2 regions of the Methylophaga sp. UBA5088 genome follow, and region 1 is predicted to be linked to the other one. Evidence: predicted binding sites of a transcription regulator. Region 1 holds the regulator's gene; the other holds the start of a gene.
The links. The regulator PhoB, encoded in region 1, activates phosphate uptake and scavenging genes when phosphate is short. The targets are predictions, from matches to a motif close to GNNTGTCATAAAACTGTCANAT.
Positions count from the first base shown of each region.

Region 2: the regulator PhoB is predicted to act here: its motif matches at 9,606-9,627, upstream of pstS (phosphate ABC transporter substrate-binding protein PstS).

Region 1 is NZ_DIAC01000011.1:2,642-7,958, forward strand. It holds gene B4K20_RS01535 (PstS family phosphate ABC transporter substrate-binding protein) at 1-894, opposite strand, end outside; gene phoR (phosphate regulon sensor histidine kinase PhoR) at 1,038-2,327, opposite strand; gene phoB (phosphate regulon transcriptional regulator PhoB) at 2,340-3,035, opposite strand; gene B4K20_RS01550 (inorganic phosphate transporter) at 3,223-4,869, opposite strand; partial or broken gene B4K20_RS01555 (protein-disulfide reductase DsbD domain-containing protein) at 5,010-5,317, shown strand, end outside.
Region 2 is NZ_DIAC01000032.1:61,021-75,154, reverse strand. It holds gene B4K20_RS04655 (DUF3261 domain-containing protein) at 1-213, shown strand, start outside; gene B4K20_RS04650 (beta-ketoacyl-[acyl-carrier-protein] synthase family protein) at 221-1,402, shown strand; gene B4K20_RS04645 (hypothetical protein) at 1,399-1,851, shown strand; gene B4K20_RS04640 (3-ketoacyl-ACP reductase FabG2) at 1,848-2,573, shown strand; gene B4K20_RS04635 (beta-ketoacyl-ACP synthase) at 2,573-3,799, shown strand; gene B4K20_RS04630 (hypothetical protein) at 3,811-4,542, shown strand; gene B4K20_RS04625 (hypothetical protein) at 4,609-4,908, shown strand; gene B4K20_RS04620 (hypothetical protein) at 4,909-5,625, opposite strand; gene pstB (phosphate ABC transporter ATP-binding protein PstB) at 5,640-6,461, opposite strand; gene pstA (phosphate ABC transporter permease PstA) at 6,482-7,387, opposite strand; gene pstC (phosphate ABC transporter permease subunit PstC) at 7,384-8,361, opposite strand; gene pstS (phosphate ABC transporter substrate-binding protein PstS) at 8,485-9,543, opposite strand; gene B4K20_RS04595 (hypothetical protein) at 10,039-10,251, opposite strand; gene azu (azurin) at 10,608-11,057, shown strand; gene napH (quinol dehydrogenase ferredoxin subunit NapH) at 11,133-11,978, opposite strand; gene napG (ferredoxin-type protein NapG) at 11,981-12,664, opposite strand; gene B4K20_RS04575 (hypothetical protein) at 12,694-13,011, opposite strand; gene mauG (tryptophan tryptophylquinone biosynthesis enzyme MauG) at 13,062-14,066, opposite strand; partial or broken gene mauA (methylamine dehydrogenase (amicyanin) small subunit) at 14,091-14,134, opposite strand, start outside.

The DNA of each region.
Region 1 (5,317 bases):
GACGACCACTTTTTGACCCACTTTAGACAGAATCATTTTAACGAATTCACGATCAATCGGCGCTAATGGTTTGTTAGGCGCTTTATTGATGTAAACATACAGGTAACGTGAAAGCGGGTATGAACCATTCGCTGCGTTATCTAATGTAGCCGGAATCATTTCACCGCCTTCTTTTTTCGCTAATGCCAATGCTTTAACGCCAGACGTTTTATAACCGATACCAGAGTAACCGATACCGTTCAGTGATTTAGTCACGCCTTGAACAACAGAAGCCGAACCTGGTTGTTCATTCACACTGTTTTTGTAGTCACCTTTACAAAGGGCGTGATCTTTAAAGTAACCGTAAGTACCAGAAACTGAGTTACGACCATATAGCTGAATATTACCTAAATCCTGACCTAACTGACTCCAGTTAGTGATGTCTTCTGAATAACCACATGTACGTGTTGCAGAGAAAATCGCATCCACTTGTGGAATAGTCAGACCATCGATTGGGTTATCTTTGTGTACATACACAGCAAGCGCGTCAATAGCCACACGAATTGGCGTTGCTTTATAACCATATTTTGCTTCAAAAGCCGCGTCTTCTTTGTCTTTCATTTTGCGGCTCATTGGACCAAAGTTAGATGTGCCTTCAGTCAATGCAGGAGGCGCAGTTGAAGAGCCCGCAGCCTGAATTTGAATACTGACATTTGGATATTCACGTTTGAACTCTTCAGCCCACATGGTCATCAGATTCGCTAACGTGTCTGAACCAACACTCGACAAGCTGCCTGAAATACCACTCACTTTTTCATAGTCAGGTAAAGCAGGATCGACATCGCCCGCAAATGTCAGCGGCGAGAAAGCCATTGTCATTGCAGCACCTAGCAGAGCAAGGTTTTTCTTGAACATAGTGTTCAACTCCCAAAGATTAAAAGAAAAAAAGCAACGTTATTAACGTAAGCGCTAGGTAGTATGAGTTTTTCGTGTGACAAGCATATGAAAGTAATATGACAACCATGTTACAACAGCAATTTTGTTTACTTGCCAGACACTTAGACCGGAATTTTCTCCACTGCAGATGTTTCAGGAAAACAGCACTTAAAACTGCTGCCCTTACCTAGCTCGCTGTTGATGATGAGCTTGGCACCGTGCCGCTGAAGCACATGTTTTACTATGGCAAGCCCAAGTCCTGTGCCACCGGCGTCACTACTTCTACCTTTATCAACACGATAGAATCGTTCTGTTAATCGCTCCAGATGATGCGCAGCAATCCCTTCACCTTCATCAGTTACTTCAATGCACACACCATTGTCAGTTTCACGCCAACTCAGCGCCACTAAGCATCCTGCTGGCGTGTATTTCACAGCATTGAAGACCAGATTTGATACTGCGCTGCGTACTTCACCTAAATCACACACAAGCCATTTATCAGTTTCTAGGTTAAGGCTAAATTGATGGTCATGAAAGTGCTCCAATGCTTTGGCATCTTCGATAATTGAATGCAGTAATTTTTCAACATCCGTTGGCACTCTGCGTAAGGACTTCTCCCCTGTTTCCAGTTGCGACAGTACCAATAAATCTTTGATCATCATATGCATGCGCTCACTCTGCTGGCGCATAGCAGGGAGGGCCATCTTCCACTGTTCTGGGTCAGTGTCTTCAGTGAATGCTTCCAAATATCCACGTAATACCGTTAACGGGGTTTTTAGTTCATGCGATACATTGGCAACAAAGTCACGCCGCATTCGCTGTAGCTTGATGGTTTGCGTGATATCACGAGCAATCAATAATCGGCCTGATCCCATGTAGTTGACTAATTTCACCTCTAGTTGAATATCTTCATTTAGGGGTGATTTGACTGTTGCTGTGCCGCCCAGATGAATATGATTTTCCAGAAGCTGTTGAAAAGCAGGCTCGCGAATCAGATTATTAATCCTGACATGATTATCGCGCGGCCAGCGCACACCCAACAATTCCCGGGCGGCCTGATTAGCCCAATCCACCTCGCCATACTCTCCCAACACAACAATACCATCTGGTAAGGCAGCGGTAGCCGACTGAAACCGCTTGAGGTAGTCGGTCATTTTTTTCTTACGATTGCTGTTTTGTTGGCGCATTTGTTCTATTTGACGACACACATCATCAATGACGCCTTCCGCGCTGGGGGAGCGCCGCTTTTTAGGTTTTTGCAACCAATACCAGAGCTTGTACCAATTATGTTGCAGCCACAAAGCATAAGCCAAAGAGGCCACAAACATAAAAGCCATCATTTGACCAAACAAAAGTCCAACAAAACCTGCCAGACTGACAAGCGTTAGCAGTCGCCAATTATCCCATTGCATGATTCAGGTCGCTTAATCGACTGAAAAACGATAGCCAACACCTCTGACAGTCTGGATAAACTGGTCATGCCCCGTTGGTTCCAGCGCTTTACGTAACCGGCGAATATGGACATCGACTGTGCGTTCTTCAATGTATACCGTATCGCCCCAAACGTAATCGAGTAACTGTGATCGGCCATACGCGCGTTCAGGGTTTTTCATAAAAAAGTGCAGTAAACGAAACTCAGTTGGGCCTAACTCAACACGCACATCATCTACCGTCACCCGGTGACTTTTTGTATCCAGTACCAAATTCGCAAACTGTAACTTCTGAGCATCTTCATTTTCAGGTGGCAGGCAACGACGCAAGACCGCTTTGATGCGAGCAATCAACTCAGGGGGAGAAAAAGGTTTGTTGACGTAATCATCAGCCCCTACCGCCAGGCCTTTGACCATATCTTCACTTTCACCTTTAGCGGTAAGCATAATGACTGGAATATTCGCCAGGAACTCATTTGCACGCAATCGACGAATAAATTCTATGCCATCAATGCCGGGTAACATCCAATCCAATAAAATCATGTCCGGTTGATCATTTTTTAAGACATCCAGACCTGACTCGGCATCACCTACTGAGACACAACTTAGACCTGCTTGCTTAAGGGTAAACGACAACATATCTCTGATGGCAGCATCATCTTCAACCACTAATACGCTTGTAGCCATAATATTCGTCCAACTATTTGCTTCGATAATTAATAACTATCTTACCGCTGAATTATGACATTTTAGTAACAAGCGTGATTTTTATTGTCATAACAACGGATTAAACCCATCAAAAAACAAAAAAAGCCACAGATTCTTAACAGAAGCTGTGGCTATATGACAGTTTTATGTCAGAACATACATCCCTGTTTTAATTCATAATTCCTTTGATCATATAAAATAATGACGCCGATAAAACAGCTGCCGCTGGCACCGTAATTAACCAAGCTGTAATAATTTTTCTGACAATGTCACGTTTGACATATAAGCTTTTCTTTTCTTTCTTCAGCACTTTCTTCGCTTTTTTCAGCGTATCTTTTTCACGATCAATCGAGCTGTATAACTGCGTAATGCGCTGGTAGTCTGCGGCTGATTTTTGTTTTTTATCCAAAAGCATATTGAGCTCGCTACGTAAGGCACTCAATAAACGCTTCTCTTCCTGTATTTCTTGTTTATCTCGCTCAATTTCCTGCTTTAAACTACTCGATTTGTCCATCCATTCTCGTAAAAAACCGACCCCAAACACACCACCAATAGCAATATGTGTAGAGCTGACCGGTAAGCCAAGCTGGCTGGCAATAATCACTGTGATGGCAGCAGCCATGGCGATTGAAAAGGCACGCATTTGATCGAGCTCAGTGATTTCGCCGCCTACTGTGCGAATCAATCTCGGGCCATAGAGTCCCAAGCCAAGTGCAATACCAAAAGCACCTACGGCCATTACCCAAAAAGGTATACCGGCTTTAGCATTAATGCCTCCTGTCATTACGGCATCATGGATAGCCGCAAGCGGGCCAATCGCATTCGCAACGTCATTCGCACCATGCGCAAAGCTCAATAAGGCTGCGGCAAAAATCAGCGGAATAGTAAACAGGATATTGATGCTTTCACGATCATTGTTTAATTTCGGCAAACGACGGCGCAACGAGGCTTTGACTAGAAAAAATGAAATAATCGCCACAATCAAGCCGATGGTTGATGCTTGCAGCATAGTTGGTTTGTCAACGATTTCTACGGTGAAGAACCAGTCATTGATTAGGGTTAAGAATTTCGGCCATATATGCTTCAGCCCTTTTAACACCAAATACGTCACAAAAGCCCATGCCATTATCGAGACATAAACGGGCACCCATTTCAGTGATGCAGCTATTTTATTATCTTGAAAAATAATGGTTTTTTTGATGGCAAATAAGAAGGCAGCAGCAACGACACCACCGATCACAGGGGATATGATCCACGATCCTACAATGGCGCCCATCGTGCCCCAGTTCACTATCTCAAATCCAGCGGCAGCAATACCTGCCCCCATTACCCCACCGACAATGGAGTGTGTGGTGGAGACTGGCGCCCGAGCAAAAGTCGCCATATTCAACCAAAGTGCAGCCGCTAATAAGGCTGCCATCATGGCCCAGATAAAGGTGTCACTCTGCTGACCAAACTTATCGATATCGATGATGCCGTTTTTAATCGTAGAAACCACATCGCCACCAGCGATGATGGCACCACTTGCCTCGAAGATCATCGCGATAATGATAGCGCCGCTCATCGTCAATGCTTTGGAACCGACCGCAGGGCCCACATTATTGGCTACGTCATTAGCACCAATATTCATGGCCATATAGGCGCCAAAAACAGTGGCTATCGCCAGAAAAAGATTATTAGGCACACCACCACTGGTGATGAAGCTATACCCTAATACGGCCACCATAAAAAAAAGGGCCATGCCGATTCTGGTTAATTCGCCATGACTCTTTTTATAAGCCTGTTTTTCAATTTTATGGATGTCTTTGATTTCCACGATGATTCCGTTTTTAACGACCCAAAACGGCGCAATTATTACAGCAATGTGACACAAGGCATACCCCAAACAAGACTGATGTAACTATTGCCTGCTATGATTGTCTAGTTATACAACCTTCTGACAAGCATTTGAGACTGATGAAAAAATTTTTATTTTTTATACTTCTGTTAACTGTTTTTAATGCACATGCGCGCAGCAGCCTTTTTGATGGTCTAGGTTTAAGTAACAACGACGATGTACCACCGCTTGTAGAAGAGGCGTTTCAATTTCGAGCAGAAGTGAATGATGCCAATAGTATTCTGGTGCATTGGAAGGTGCTGGAGGGTAACTACCTATATCGCGATAAACTACAGTTTGATGTCATCGGCAATGACAAGATAAAGCTTGGCAACATCCGTTTTCCTGCAGGAGAAAACAAACAGGATGAGACCTTTGGTCTGGTCGA
Region 2 (14,134 bases), on a different contig from region 1:
ATGTCTGTTATGCAATTTGCGTTGTGGCCAGAAAAAACGGTGCACAAGTATTATAATGAACGGTTAAATTGGCAAGTTGAACTTACTCCGAATTATCGCCGTTTATATAAAGGTAATACACTTATCCTTGACGTAAGGATGTCTGATGATAACGTTGATATTCACCATAAACAGCATCATTACCGTGTGATGATTTCGCCCTTACAGAGTTGATAACAGTGTGACTGATAAAAAAAATGTTTACCTGAATCAGGTTGGGGTAGTGTGTGCTGCCGGACACAATATACTGGAACTTAAGTGTGGACTTGAGGCTGAACCAAACGATCTCATGACCCTGACCGATGCCTATGGTACAGAGCCTGTGCCTGTCGCTATGTGTCAACAAGTATTACCTGATATTCCAATGGAAGAGGCATGCTGGCAAAGTCGAAATAACCAATTGGCTTTGGCGGTATATCATCAGATTCAGGAAAGGGTTGATGAGGCCATAAAAAACTATGGTGCTGAGCGAGTCGGTGTGGTCATTGGAACCAGTACATCGGGTATTTCTGATGCTGAGAACGCTATCCAGTCTTATGTCGAAGGAAAAGACTTACCTGAAAACTATCATTACAGGATTCAGGAAATGGCCAATACGGCCGAGTTCATTGCAACACTATCTGGCGCTTTAGGTCCGGTCTATGCTGTATCTACAGCCTGTTCATCAGGTGCCAAAGCCTTGGCTTCAGCCAAGAGGCTTATTACTGCCGGGCTTTGTGATGTGGTTATTGCGGGTGGTGTCGACACACTGTGTAAGCTCACTCTACAAGGCTTTTCAGCATTGGAAGCGGTCAGCAAATCGATTTGTAACCCATTTAGTCAGAATAGAAATGGCATCAATATTGGGGAGGCTGGTGCGTTGTTTATTGTTTCTGCTAATCCTGAAGGTGTTAAGTTATCAGGCGTTGGTGAAAGTAGTGATGCCCACCATATTTCTGCCCCAGAACCAGAAGGAACTGGAGCCGAACGAGCTATGAGAATGGCATTGGCTGATGCTGGTCTGAAAGCTGATGACATTGATTATGTGAATCTACATGGCACAGCGACGCTGTTGAATGATCAAATGGAGTCGCGAGCTGTTAGTCGTGTTTTTCCTGCATCGGTTTTATGTAGCTCTACCAAGCCCATGACAGGACATACACTAGGTGCTGCGGGTGCAGTAGAAGCGGCTATTTGCTGGCTAACATTGATGGACAATGCTGTGTTGCCAGTTCATCACTGGGATCGCAATGCTGATCCTGAATTGCCAGAACTGAATTTTGTGACGCGTCAGCACACATCAACACCAGTACGACGCGTATTAAGCAATTCCTTTGCTTTTGGCGGTAATAATGTGGCCTTAGTCATGGAACGAGCAGAATGAGTATTGAGTATTCTGTAGACGACCTTGTACCCCATTCAGGCTCCATGTCATTGTTAAGTCGTGTGACAGCCTATGGCGATGACTGGTTGGAAGCGGAAGTCGATATCTCCTCAGCCACGTTATTTGCAGAGGAACAGGGCGTGCCGGCATGGGTTGGTTTGGAATACCTTGCCCAAGCCATCGCGGCTTTTTCAGGTGTGCAGGAAAGAAAACAAAATCAGCCACCCAAGCTTGGGTTTCTACTCGGCACACGGCGTTATGAATCGAACGTGCCATGGTTTGCTACTGGACTGACGTTAACAGTGAGAGTCGAGCGAGACATGGTGGCTGAAAATGGATTACATGTATTTAAAGGCATGTTGACGGCATTCAATGTGGAAGCCACAGCGAATTTAAATGTATTTCAACCAGACGATGCCAGTCAGTTTATTAAGGAAGCAAAACAATGAGCGAAACCATATTAGTAACAGGCTCAAGCCGAGGTATCGGCCGCGCTGTTGCGATTAAGCTAGCGAATGATGGCTATGACATCGTGCTGCATTGCCGTAGCAAGTGGACTGAAGCTGAGGCCGTGGCTGAAGAGGTTAAAGCCCTTGGTCGGCAGGTTCGCATATTACAGTTTGATATAGCTGATAGAGAGCAATGCCAGGCAGTGCTTGAAGCGGATGTTGAAGAATATGGTGCTTATTATGGTGTGGTTTGTAATGCTGGCCTTGCACGAGACAATGCTTTTCCTGCTATGCCTGGTGAAGAATGGGATCTGGTATTAAGAACGAACCTTGATGGTTTTTATAATGTATTACAACCACTCACCATGCCGATGGTGAGAAGACGTAAACCAGGTCGGATTGTCACTATGTCATCCGTTTCTGGCGTGGCTGGTAATCGTGGACAGGTTAATTATAGTGCTGCCAAAGCCGGTATTATCGGTGCGACCAAAGCCCTCGCTATTGAATTAGCTAAACGTAAAATCACAGTGAACTGTGTCGCGCCGGGGTTAATTGATACAGAGATGACAGAAGATGTTTTCATGGATGAAGCGATGAAACTAATACCGATGCAACGTGTTGGTAAAGTCGAAGAAGTCGCAGCGACGGTGAGTTTTTTAATGTCAGAAGGTGCTGCCTATATTACGCGCCAAGTCATTTCAGTGAATGGTGGAATGGTCTGATGAAACGCGTAGTTGTAACAGGCGTAGCGGGTTTTTCGCCTATAGGAAATGATTGGGCCACTATTCGCCATCACCTGGAAACGATGACAACGGGAATTTGCCGCATTGATGAGTGGGATAAATATGCTGAGTTAAATACGCGCCTTGGCGCACCCGTTCGGGACTTTCAAATGCCGGCGCATTATAAGCGTAAGGATTTACGGAGCATGGGACGGGTCGCTCAGTTAGCCGTGTTGAGTACCGAGTTGGCTTTAGATAAAGCTGGTTTACTCAATGATCCCATTCTTAATAGTGGCGATGTTGGTGTGGCATATGGCTCTTCGGCTGGTGATACCGGTGCTGTCGCCGATTTTGGCAATATGCTATTGAATCACTCATGCGAAGGATTGAATGCAAACTCTTATATTAAAATGATGGCGCATACCTCTCCCGTGAATATCGGTATCTATTTTGGTTTGCGAGGTCGTGTATTAACAACATCAAGTGCCTGTACTTCTGGCAGTCAGGCCATTGGCTATGCTTATGAGGCCATCAAAGCCGGTCAACAAACAATTATGATTGCGGGTGGCTGTGAGGCCTTATGTGCGACTGAAGCCGCAGTGTTCGATACCTTATATGCCACCAGTATTAAGAATGACACACCACATTTATCTCCCAGACCTTTTGATAAAGACAGAGACGGATTGGTTATAGGTGAAGGAGCCTGCACCTTGATCTTGGAAGAGCTGGAACATGCTCAAGTCAGAGGGGCGACTATTTATGCTGAGCTGATTGGTTTTGGCACAAATTCGGATGGCAGTCATGTGACTCAACCTTCAGCCGCTACCATGCAAAAGGCCATAGAATTAGCGCTACAAGATGCCGCTATTGAGCCTGAAAATATTGGCTATATCAGTGCTCATGGAACGGCTACCGATCGTGGAGACATTGCTGAAACCACGGCAACCGAAGCCGTGTTTGGTTCCAGTACGCCGATAAGCTCATTTAAAAGTTATACTGGTCATACATTAGGTGCATGTGGTGCATTAGAAGCCTGGGTCGCTATTGAAATGATGAACAGTGATTGGTTTCATGCGACGGCAAATCTGGATGAAGTCGATCCCGATTGTGGCACGCTGGATTACATCATGAATGCTCCCAGGCAAATTCATACCGATTATGTGATGTCGAATAACTTTGCATTTGGCGGTATTAACACGTCACTTATTTTTCAACGATGGAACTAAAAGGATAACTTATGACTTTAGGGAAGAAGCTTATTCCATTACTATTCACCGCACTTTCAATGAATGCTGCGGCTTATCAGAGTAAAGATGAGCAGATTGATGCAGTATTAAATGTGGTGCAAACAGGTTCACAAGAACGCAAAGAGACTGTCTTGGAACGATTACAGTGGTCAGGTATCTCAGATCCTCGCTTATATGATGTGTTGGAAGCCGATTTATTGGCGAATTACCAAGAAAAGCTATATGACTCAGATAAGCGAAATTTGATGGCCTATGAGGTAAGAGCGCTAGGATACAGTGGTAACCCAAAATACACATCGACGCTTGAACTGTTAGCAAAAAAAGCAGCGGAGTCAAAAGTTAAACGACATGCCAAAAAGGCCTTGAGCGACTTAAGTACTTATATTTCGGTCCAGCGTCAGTTAAGTCATGTGGTTATCGAACAACCGGAAAAACCGTTTGAAGTTCAGATGTATATGCGGATGATACAAACAGGTGATAGCTACACACAGCGACTGGCCGCGCGAGCTTCTTTTCATGAAAATATTCATGACCCTGAGCTTATGGCTTTATTTACTGAGCAGTTAGAGAGTATGTACATGAACCCTGATTTGGATGCCTTGGGGCAAGATACGGCCGCTTGGATCTGTAAAGTGCTTAAACAAAACTCTGGACATGAAGCTCTGTTGGCGGAAGTAGCTGAGAAGACGCCACATCGAAAAATTCAAAAATATGCTAAGTAACTGGTGTGAGTGCTTTTTTCTACATAACTGTTTGCCCAGAGACAACTTCATTTAAAGAGTGCTGAGATGAGTGACAAAGATTCTGAAGGAATGGTTGTGGAGTTTACGCCTCTGGAAAAAATCGAAGAACTCTATAATGAGTTGCTTGGATGGTATGGTGAGGCTGATAGCAAAGAACTTAGAGTGGCAGCCAAGTTATTATTAGTTGCTTTGGAAAAGTTTGCTATTCATGGTGGTAATCAGTGGCATGACTTGGTCAGTGAATATATCGATATTCTTCGTAAAGATCCGGAGAAGTTTCAGAGAATTATTGAATCCAATCGCGGTGAATTAAAAGAAAAAACGTCTACGACCCGTTATCACTAGCTAATTTTTCAAAAAAGATTGTCTTTTTTGCTCGTCTTTCAGCAGCTTGGCAAATTTACGTGTTTGTTTTGGCAGATAAATAAAATCGTCGACTAATGATTTCTTACGACGTTTTTTGGTCAGTTCAGCAGGCTCGAAAAAATGTCTGGCATTCTCGTAAGACAACACAAACGGTTGATAGCCTTCATGCATCAATAAATAACTCATGATGAGCGAACCTGTACGATGATTGCCTTCCAGAAACAGCTGGGGCTGACTCAGTATATTAGTGAATAAACCGGCCGTTCGCTTCCAAATATTGGTATGTTGATTGAGTGCCAACCAGTCCATAAGCTGACCAATACCACCATTACGTGCTGCGTAGAAGTGGGCCTTTGTTGCTTCAAATTGATGCTGCGATTCTTCTTCAGATATTGATGAAGTGTGATAAAGCACTATGTGATTAAGTTCTAACAGTAAATGTGAATTACCCATGGCGAAAAGATCAATGCCATTCGCCAGATAAAAATCTATCTTGGCGTAGCCGGCAACAATATTTTCAATCACTTCATTAGAGGGGGGTGTTCTTTGTACGGTGAGGGTTTTATTAATCTTATCAAAGTGTTTTTGAGTATCAAGCAGACGTGATCTGACAGCGCTAATATTGAGTCGAGCAATATTGCCTGTCAGATCATGTTGTGTCGCACTGTGAACAGCATTAAGTGATGATGAACCCATAATAATGGTTTAGATTAACTAAACTCACCTCGCACATACTGTTTGGTTAATAACTGTTGAGGATCTTCAAAAATCTTTTTGGTATCGTCCATTTCTACTAGATAGCCAGTACGACCACCTTGTGAAATATCCACACCCAGAAACGCTGTTGTATCAGCCACACGCATGGCTTGTTGCATATTATGTGTGACTAAAGCCACGCTGTAGTGTTGTTTCAGTTCTACCATCAACTCTTCGATCTGACGTGTTGCAATCGGGTCTAGAGCTGAACAAGGTTCATCCATTAATAACACATCAGGTTCTGTGGCAATGGCTCTGGCAATACACAAACGTTGTTGCTGACCACCTGATAAAGATAATCCGCTGTTTTTTAATTTATCTTTAACATCATTCCAGATAGCCGCACGTTTTAGTGCTTTTACGACCATCTCTTCTTCATCGCCTTTATAGCCATTCAGTCTCAGACCAAAGGCAACATTATCGTAAATGCTCATAGAAAAAGGATTAGGTAACTGGAACACCATGCCGATATAACGTCTGACGATGACCGCATCGACCTTTTTGCTGTAGATATCATGTTTGTGATATTGGATATGACCTTCAAAACGGAAGGAGTCGATCAGATCATTCATACGATTCATGCTGCGTAGAACGGTACTTTTACCGCAACCTGATGGACCAATAAAGCCGGTGACTTTATTTTTCTCAATAGGAATGGTGGTGTCTCTGACCGCTCTGAAGTCGCCATAGTAGATATTTTTTACATGGCAATCTAAAACCACAGGGCCTTTTGGGACGTACTTTTCAGCAATAAATTCAGCGGTATCGGTTTGCATATTCATAGGTTTTCCTTACGTTATTCTTTAAATTTCGATCTGCCGACAACGCGGGCCAGAATATTGAAAAAGAGGACGAGTATTACAAGTACCAGAGAGGCTGCCCAAGCAAGCTCAATCTGATTCTCAAACGGCATGCCGGAGAAGTTGTAAATCAAAATGGATAAAGAGGCTGTTGGCTCTGCCAGTTCAGCCATGTAGTAATTACTAAACAAGGCAGTAAACAGTAACGGAGCTGACTCACCAGCGGCACCCGCTACAGCCAATATCACACCGGTCAAAATGCCGGGTAATGCTGTAGGTAAAACCACTTTTAATATGACTTGTGTACGCGTACACCCCATACCAAACGCGGCATCTTTCATTTTTTGTGGTACTTGTTTCATGGCTTCTTCTGCTGCCAAAGTCACCGTAGGCAACATCAGAACAGCTAAGGCCACACCACCTGCCCAGGCAGAGTAAGTCCCTGTTGTGATAACGATAACGGCATAAACAAAAACACCCGCCAGGATTGAAGGAAAGCCCGTCAATACTTTGGCTAAAAAGCGTGAGATGGTTGCTATTTTGCTGGAAGGATTAAGTATCGATAAATACAGTGCTGCCATAATGCCAATAGGAATACTGATGGCCGAGGCAATACCCACCATGGTTAATGTACCGACAATGGCATTACCAAAGCCACCACCCATTTCAAAACCAGCGGGTGGCAGGGCGGTAATCGCTTCCATATCCAGTCTGGCGCCACCTTGTACGAGTAGCATATAAATCACTGAAAATAGAGGGATACTGGCTAGAACAGCTAACAACCAAACTAAGGATGTCAGAAAGTAGTTTTTTAATGCCCTGACTTCAAAAATATTTTTTTCTAGAGCCGGTAACTGAATTCTTGGTGGCAATACCTGCTCTTCTAATTGTATTTGACTCATTTTTTACCCTCAAACTTACGCATGGTGTATTGCTGTACTGCCAAACCGACAACGTTGACCATAAAGGTGATGACCAGTAGAACCAGCGCGGCATACATTAAAGCCTGTATTTCGATTTCACCTGCTTCAGGGAAAGTAGAAGCAAGAAGTGACGCTAAGGTATTGGCCGGAGCAAACAGTGAAACATCGATATTGTTGACGTTACCAATCAACATGGCGAGCGCCATGGTTTCACCAAGAGCGCGACCGAATCCAAGCACTAAACCAGCCAAAATGCCGGAAGAGGCTGTAGGGAGCATTACTTTTAAAATGACTTCCCACTTGGTAGCGCCCATACCGTAAGCGGCTTCTTTCACTTTGTAGGGGATACGGCGGAAAGCATCTGCAGAAATCGCTGCTACGGTAGGTAAAATCATAATAGCGAGTACCAATGCCGCAGGAGCAAGACCTGGACCACTCAACTCTGTGCCAAATAGGGGAAACCAGCCTAAGGTGTCATGTAACCACTCAGCGCCAGGTCTTATCAATGGAATCAGTACATAAATGCCCCATAAACCATAAACAACAGAGGGGATAGCTGCTAACAATTCGATGACGGTTCTGAAAATCATTTCGAACTTAGCGTGTACAAATCCTTGAGTCAGGAAGATCGCTATTGAAACACCTAATAAACCACCCAGAAGTAAAGCTAAGAGCGAACTATATAATGTGCCCCAAATTTCAGGTAACACACCAAACACCCCTTGGTTGGTATCCCATGTAGTACCAGTAATAAAGCCAAGGCCATGTGTTTTGATGGCCGGTAATGCCTGTGAACCTAATTCAAAAACGATATAGGCAACCAAAAGGACAATCGATAGGGCGCAAAAATAAGCAAAAGAACGAAATACCGAGTCTTTTAAGTAATCCGTCGATGATGGCGGAGCAGACAGTGTTTTATCACTGCTGGCTTCTTTAAATGGATCGTAAACCATGTGCGTTCCTATCAATTATTCATTCGTGTTTTTAAACATGTTTTATGGCGTGTAAAAACAGAGAAAATGCTGCAAGGACTTTCCAGCCTTGCAGCATTTTTATCTGAGTTTTCAACGATGTGATTACTTGATCATTTTCGCTGCGTTGCGAACTTTCTCAACCACGTTTTCTGGTAGTGGGATATAACCCATTGCTTCAGATGATTCTTGACCTGTTGTTACCATGTATTCGATTAAGTCACGTAAAGCTTTTGCTTTATCATCTTCTTGATCTTTGTAGACCAACAACCATGTGAACGAGGCGATTGGGTAAGCATCTTCACCAGCAGGGTCAGTAGACCAAGCACGTAAATCAGGTACATCACTACCTGGTAAATTACCTTCTGGGAACGTTGTTGTTGCTAATGCAGCAGCACCTGTTTCACCACCGGCTTCAACGAATTTACCTTTTTGGTTTTCAAGAATAGCGGTTGGCATTTTGGTTAATTTTGCAAAGCCATATTCAATGTAACCAATTGAACCAGGCGTTTGTTTGATAGTCGCTGTCACACCATCATTTTTTGGCGCTTTGACGATTAATGCAGAAGAAGGCCAGTTAGGTGATTTAGCTGCACCGATAGTTTCTTTAAATTCTGCATTGATGGCAGACAAGTGGTTGGTGTAAACATAACTTGTACCACTTGAGTCAGAGCGAACGACTACAGTGATTTTTTCGTCAGGTAATTTAACACCTGGGTTGGCTGCTTGGATTTTTGGGTCATTCCATTGAGTGATTTTGCCCATGAAAATGGCTGGGTAAACATCACGTGGCAGTTTTAATTCTTTAACACCTTCCAGGTTGTAAGACAGAACCACTTCACCGGCTGTCATTGGTAACAGAATCGCACCTTTTTTGACTTGCTCGATTTCGCTGTCTTTCATCGCCGCGTCACTTGCTGCAAAGTCAACTGTTTCATTGATGAAATCACGAATACCTGCGCCACTACCTTTAGATTGGTAATCTACACGCACACCATCAGTTTGCTTGCTGTAATCTTTAAACCATTTGTTATAAAGAGGGGCTGGAAAACTGGCACCAGAACCGTTCAACTTCAGTTCGGCATGTGCAGCAGTTGATGACATCGCACCAACAAGGGCAGTGATAAGAAAAACTGACTTTGCATTTTTTGCAAATAGTTTCATAGAAACTCCTGACTAGTTAATTAAGCAATAAAAATCTTTAACTCGAACAGAGTATCGGTCTTAAGTTAAAGATTTATGACAAAAGCAAATTTAGTCAGAATTTTTTATATCAGTAGAAGGTTGTATCTAATAATTTATATTAAAATCAATTATCTATAGATCTTTTTGCTTATTAATAATGTATCAATGTCAGTTTTTTTAATTCGTCTCTTTTCACAAAATGGATAAATTAAAGTGACATTATGACTAAATAGAGCGTCATTATTAGGGACTCTATAGTCTTAATAGCAGTATTGTTACTTCTACTGAATTGCAAACATAAGTAATCTGAAGGCAATCCAGACAAAGCCAATAGTTGTAATAATAAAGCTCAATGCTGAGAATATTTTCCAGATAGTTTTATTCCAGAAATCGATATCAAAAGCGGCAATCACAAAAATGGTTGGGTTAGTGAATCCGCCAATGGCGAAACAAAGACAGGCGAACTTTGATAACTCAATATCGGCCCCAGTCGCAGCGCCATAAAAAACCTAAGCTGAATAATGCCATGAGTGCATAATCTACGTGAGCCCTGATCATGGTTTTGTAATCGACTAAAAAGTCGCCGTCTATCCCTTTGATGGGAAACCATCTGGCAAATGTCATTAACCATGCCGATAGAATCAATGCTGCAATCATAGCAACAGCACCTATTAATAAAACATTCATTTCTCTCTCCTTTGTATTGGAGAGCATATTAAAAATGATTACATAGCTGGCAGCAGCTGATAATTACCCCAGATTTTCAGGTAAATAGCCCATTATCTCTACATAGCGGTTAGTCGCATGCGATTGGAGCTTTGTGTCGCTAGAGGAGCGGAGGGGAGTTTAGTAGAAAAAGTAGCACCATTAGCTCTCTCAATTTGAACGTCGAAAATAGTTTTGTTTCGGCTTTTATGATGGTGGGATTCAAACATTCGCTAAGAAACATGACATGACTCGAACAATGCCCATTTTTGCTACTGAGATATAAACGCTGCCATTAAACTTATTGCTCACATTGTGATTTTTTTCATGGAGTTAATATGCGTTTTTCTTATTTTTTTATTCCTTTAGCATTTGCCTTACCTAACTTAGCAAGTGCCAATACTTGTGAAGTAGAAATTACTGCGGGTGATTCATGGTCATACAACACTAAGACAATCACTGTGCCATCTGATTGTGATGAATTTACTGTCAATTTCACGCATACAGGTAAGCTATCTAAAGATGGGCTTGGTCATAACTGGGTATTAGCCAAGACTTCAGATGTGAATGCCATTGCTCAAGCCGGTGCACCAGAAGGGCTCGAAAATGATTTCCTTCCAAAGGATGATGAGCGTGTGCTCGCATTCACACCGATCATCGGTGGCGGTGAAAGTGCCTCAACAACCTTTAAAACGAGTGTGTTAAATAAAAATGAGGACTATAGCTTTTTCTGCTCATTCCCTGGTCACACATTTATGATGCGCGGCACCGTGAAACAAGCAGAATAAAAATACCTTTCAGCTTCCTCTTGTATCCCCTGTTATAAAGGTGTGGTGGTTTGCCGCCCACCTTTATCTTTTTATTTAATCGTCAGCTTTTCTATTCGCCATCCCCACTAAGTCAATTTTCATTGACAGTACTCCCTCGCTACATTCATCAAGACAAGCACCGCAACGAGTACAATCACTTGAAGTAACGGATAAGGCTTGTTTGGACACTACGGGAGCCAGTACATGTGGTTCAGGACAAACAGCAACGCAACGTGAACAGCCACTGGTATCACAGCTTTCTGTCGGTGTGGATGTCACTTTGAGTCGACCATAGCGTCCTAAAATGCCATAGAAAGCACCTACTGGGCACAGATGGCCGCACCAGGCACGACGACTGACAAATAAATCAAACAAAAACAAAGCGCCTAGCAGCATCGCCCCACTTAAAGAAAACCATATTAACTCTCGCTGGAATCGTGTAATAGGGTTCACTATTTCCCACGCCAAGGTCCCGCCTAAAAAAGAAAGCACCAGAGATAAGGCTAAGATCCAGAGTCGTAAATGACGCGATAAATTCATATTGCCTTTAACATTGAGACGTTTACGTAACCAATAGGCTAAATCAGTCAGTAAGTTGATGGGACATACCCAGCTACAGTAAAGACGACCGGCAAAGAAGGCATAAAATCCTCCGACCAGTATCGCCCCCATAAGCGCGGGCAAGGCAATAGGGGAACCTGCAAAAAAAGACTGGAGAAGAATAAAAGGATCGGTCAGTTTGAGTTGTTCAAACCAGAGACTAGACGATAAATTGCCATCAGCAATCTTGCCATAACCCGGTATTGCAACAATAAAGGCAAGTAAAATGGAGATTTGTACGATACGGCGCGTCAACAACCAGCGATGCCGATAGAGACCACGCTTCAGACGATGTAACATACTTAGCTCCTCCCAACGGCATTCCTGCCAGACAAGCCTAAGCCCAGTTCGCGTGGAAGTACGCGAATTGCTGCTTCAGACAAGACACAATGTTTTTCACAGGTGCCGCATCCAGTACAGATGTCTGAATGCACGGTAGGAATCATCAATTTTCCTGCCTCAGTCTGGATAGGTTCAATGGTGATGGCTTCATCACGAATGGGGCAAACTCGCCAGCAAATACTACAGGTCAAACCTTTGTAATTGAGGCAGGTTTCATGGTCAACAAGTACAGCGACGCCCATATCCGCTTTTTTTATATCGGTCATATGACGATCAAGTGCACCGGTTGGGCAGGCCTTGGCACAGGGAATATCGGTGCACATCCGGCACGGTTCTTCTCTGGCTACAAAATAAGGCGTGCCTTGTGGAGCAGGGTCAGCCCAACTGGCTAACTTCAGAATATCGTAGGGGCAGTCTTCAACACATAAGCCACATCGTATACATGATGAGTCGAAGTCCAGATCCGGCAATGCGCCTGGTGGGCGAAGCGCTTCTGCAGCGCGTGCTGGACGGGATAGAATCATGGATTGTCCAATGATGGTACCCACCAGTACCACTCCAAAACGTTTGAATAGATGACGAAAGGTTTCCCGTTTTCCGGGATCGTCTAATTGATGGTTAGTGTCTCGTTGATTTTCTGCCATTAGTACCTCCAGCAGATAAACAGCAAATATCAGGGAGCTACCGTCATTTCGGCTCTGATAACCGGATGTATCCAGCATTGCAAAAGGTAATCACCGGCTGCTGGAATAGTCAAGCTGACGGTTTCTCCCGGAAGCTGTACGCCTAAGTTCACCACTTTGCCATCGGGGTAGGTGACATAAATACTGTGTGCGATATTCGCTTTGTTATGAATCAGTAGTTTGTCATTGACTTGCGGGGTAAAGTGCCATTCATCGAAATCGTGATGGGTCAGCGATAACTCTCGAATAATCTGTTCTGAGTCGCTTGCTTGTTCGGCACTGGCAACGGGTAGAATGAGCGTACTCATAATGCAAGCTATAGTCATGAGCCAAAGTGTTACTTGTCTGTTCACGTATGCTACTCCTCGGGTAATTCGGGTGGAGAAAGTGCTAATGGACCACCATTTAAGGTTTTCAAAAAGGCAATCAGATCGGCTTTTTGTTGTTCAGTTAGTTCAAATGGCGACATTTCTTTAGACAGGCTGGGACGTTTGAGACCACCGTCTTCATAATGTTTGATCACTTGCTCCAGATTGGTCATGGAACCATCATGCATAAAAGGTCCGTTTTCTGGCAGATCACGTAAGGTCGGGGTTTTAAAAGCATGCTGCATAATCGTCACCTCGACAGGGATGGTATTGCCACGACCCAGATCCGGGCTATCCAGCCCAATGTCATGGAAACTATCATCAGTAAAACGCCATGACTTATGACAAGCGGCGCACTGGGCTTTATTGTTAAATACTTGAAAACCACGTTGAGCACTGACACTGATAGCTTCATCATCACCTTCTACCCAACGATCAAAGCTTGAAACATTGGAGACCAAGGTACGTTGAAAAGTCGCTAATGCCATCGCAATGCGCTGTGTAGTGATTTCTGCATCACCATAGGCAGACTCAAATAAGGGGCGATAACCTTTAATTTCACCTAGTCGCTGAACTAATTCATCCATGTTGTAGTTCATTTCGTGTGGCGTGGTGATGGGAAGCACTGCCTGCGCTTCCAGTGAGTTGGCTCGGCCATCCCACATTAATGCTTTAAGCCAGGCGCTGTTCATGACAGTGGGCGTTCGTCTCGGCTGCTCAAGTTCTTCCGAACCCAGCGGCACAACGCGGCCATCGCTCCAGCGATGATCCGGTGAGTGGCAGGTCGCACAGGACATACCTTTATCTCGGGACAAACGCGGGTCAAAAAACAGGGCTTTACCCAGCGTTGTTTTTTCTATAGTAAGCGGGTTGGAGTCCGGCGCCGGAATGGCCTCGGGACGTTGATAATCACTCCGCTTGATTGTGTCATCAGCCAAACTGGCATGCACGGAAAATACCGTGCATGCCAACATGACGAGGATTCTGATCTTCATGATGTAAGAATGCCTCAGGCCAACTTAGCTGGCTTTACCAACGACTGGTGAGATGGTGCAGTGATAGG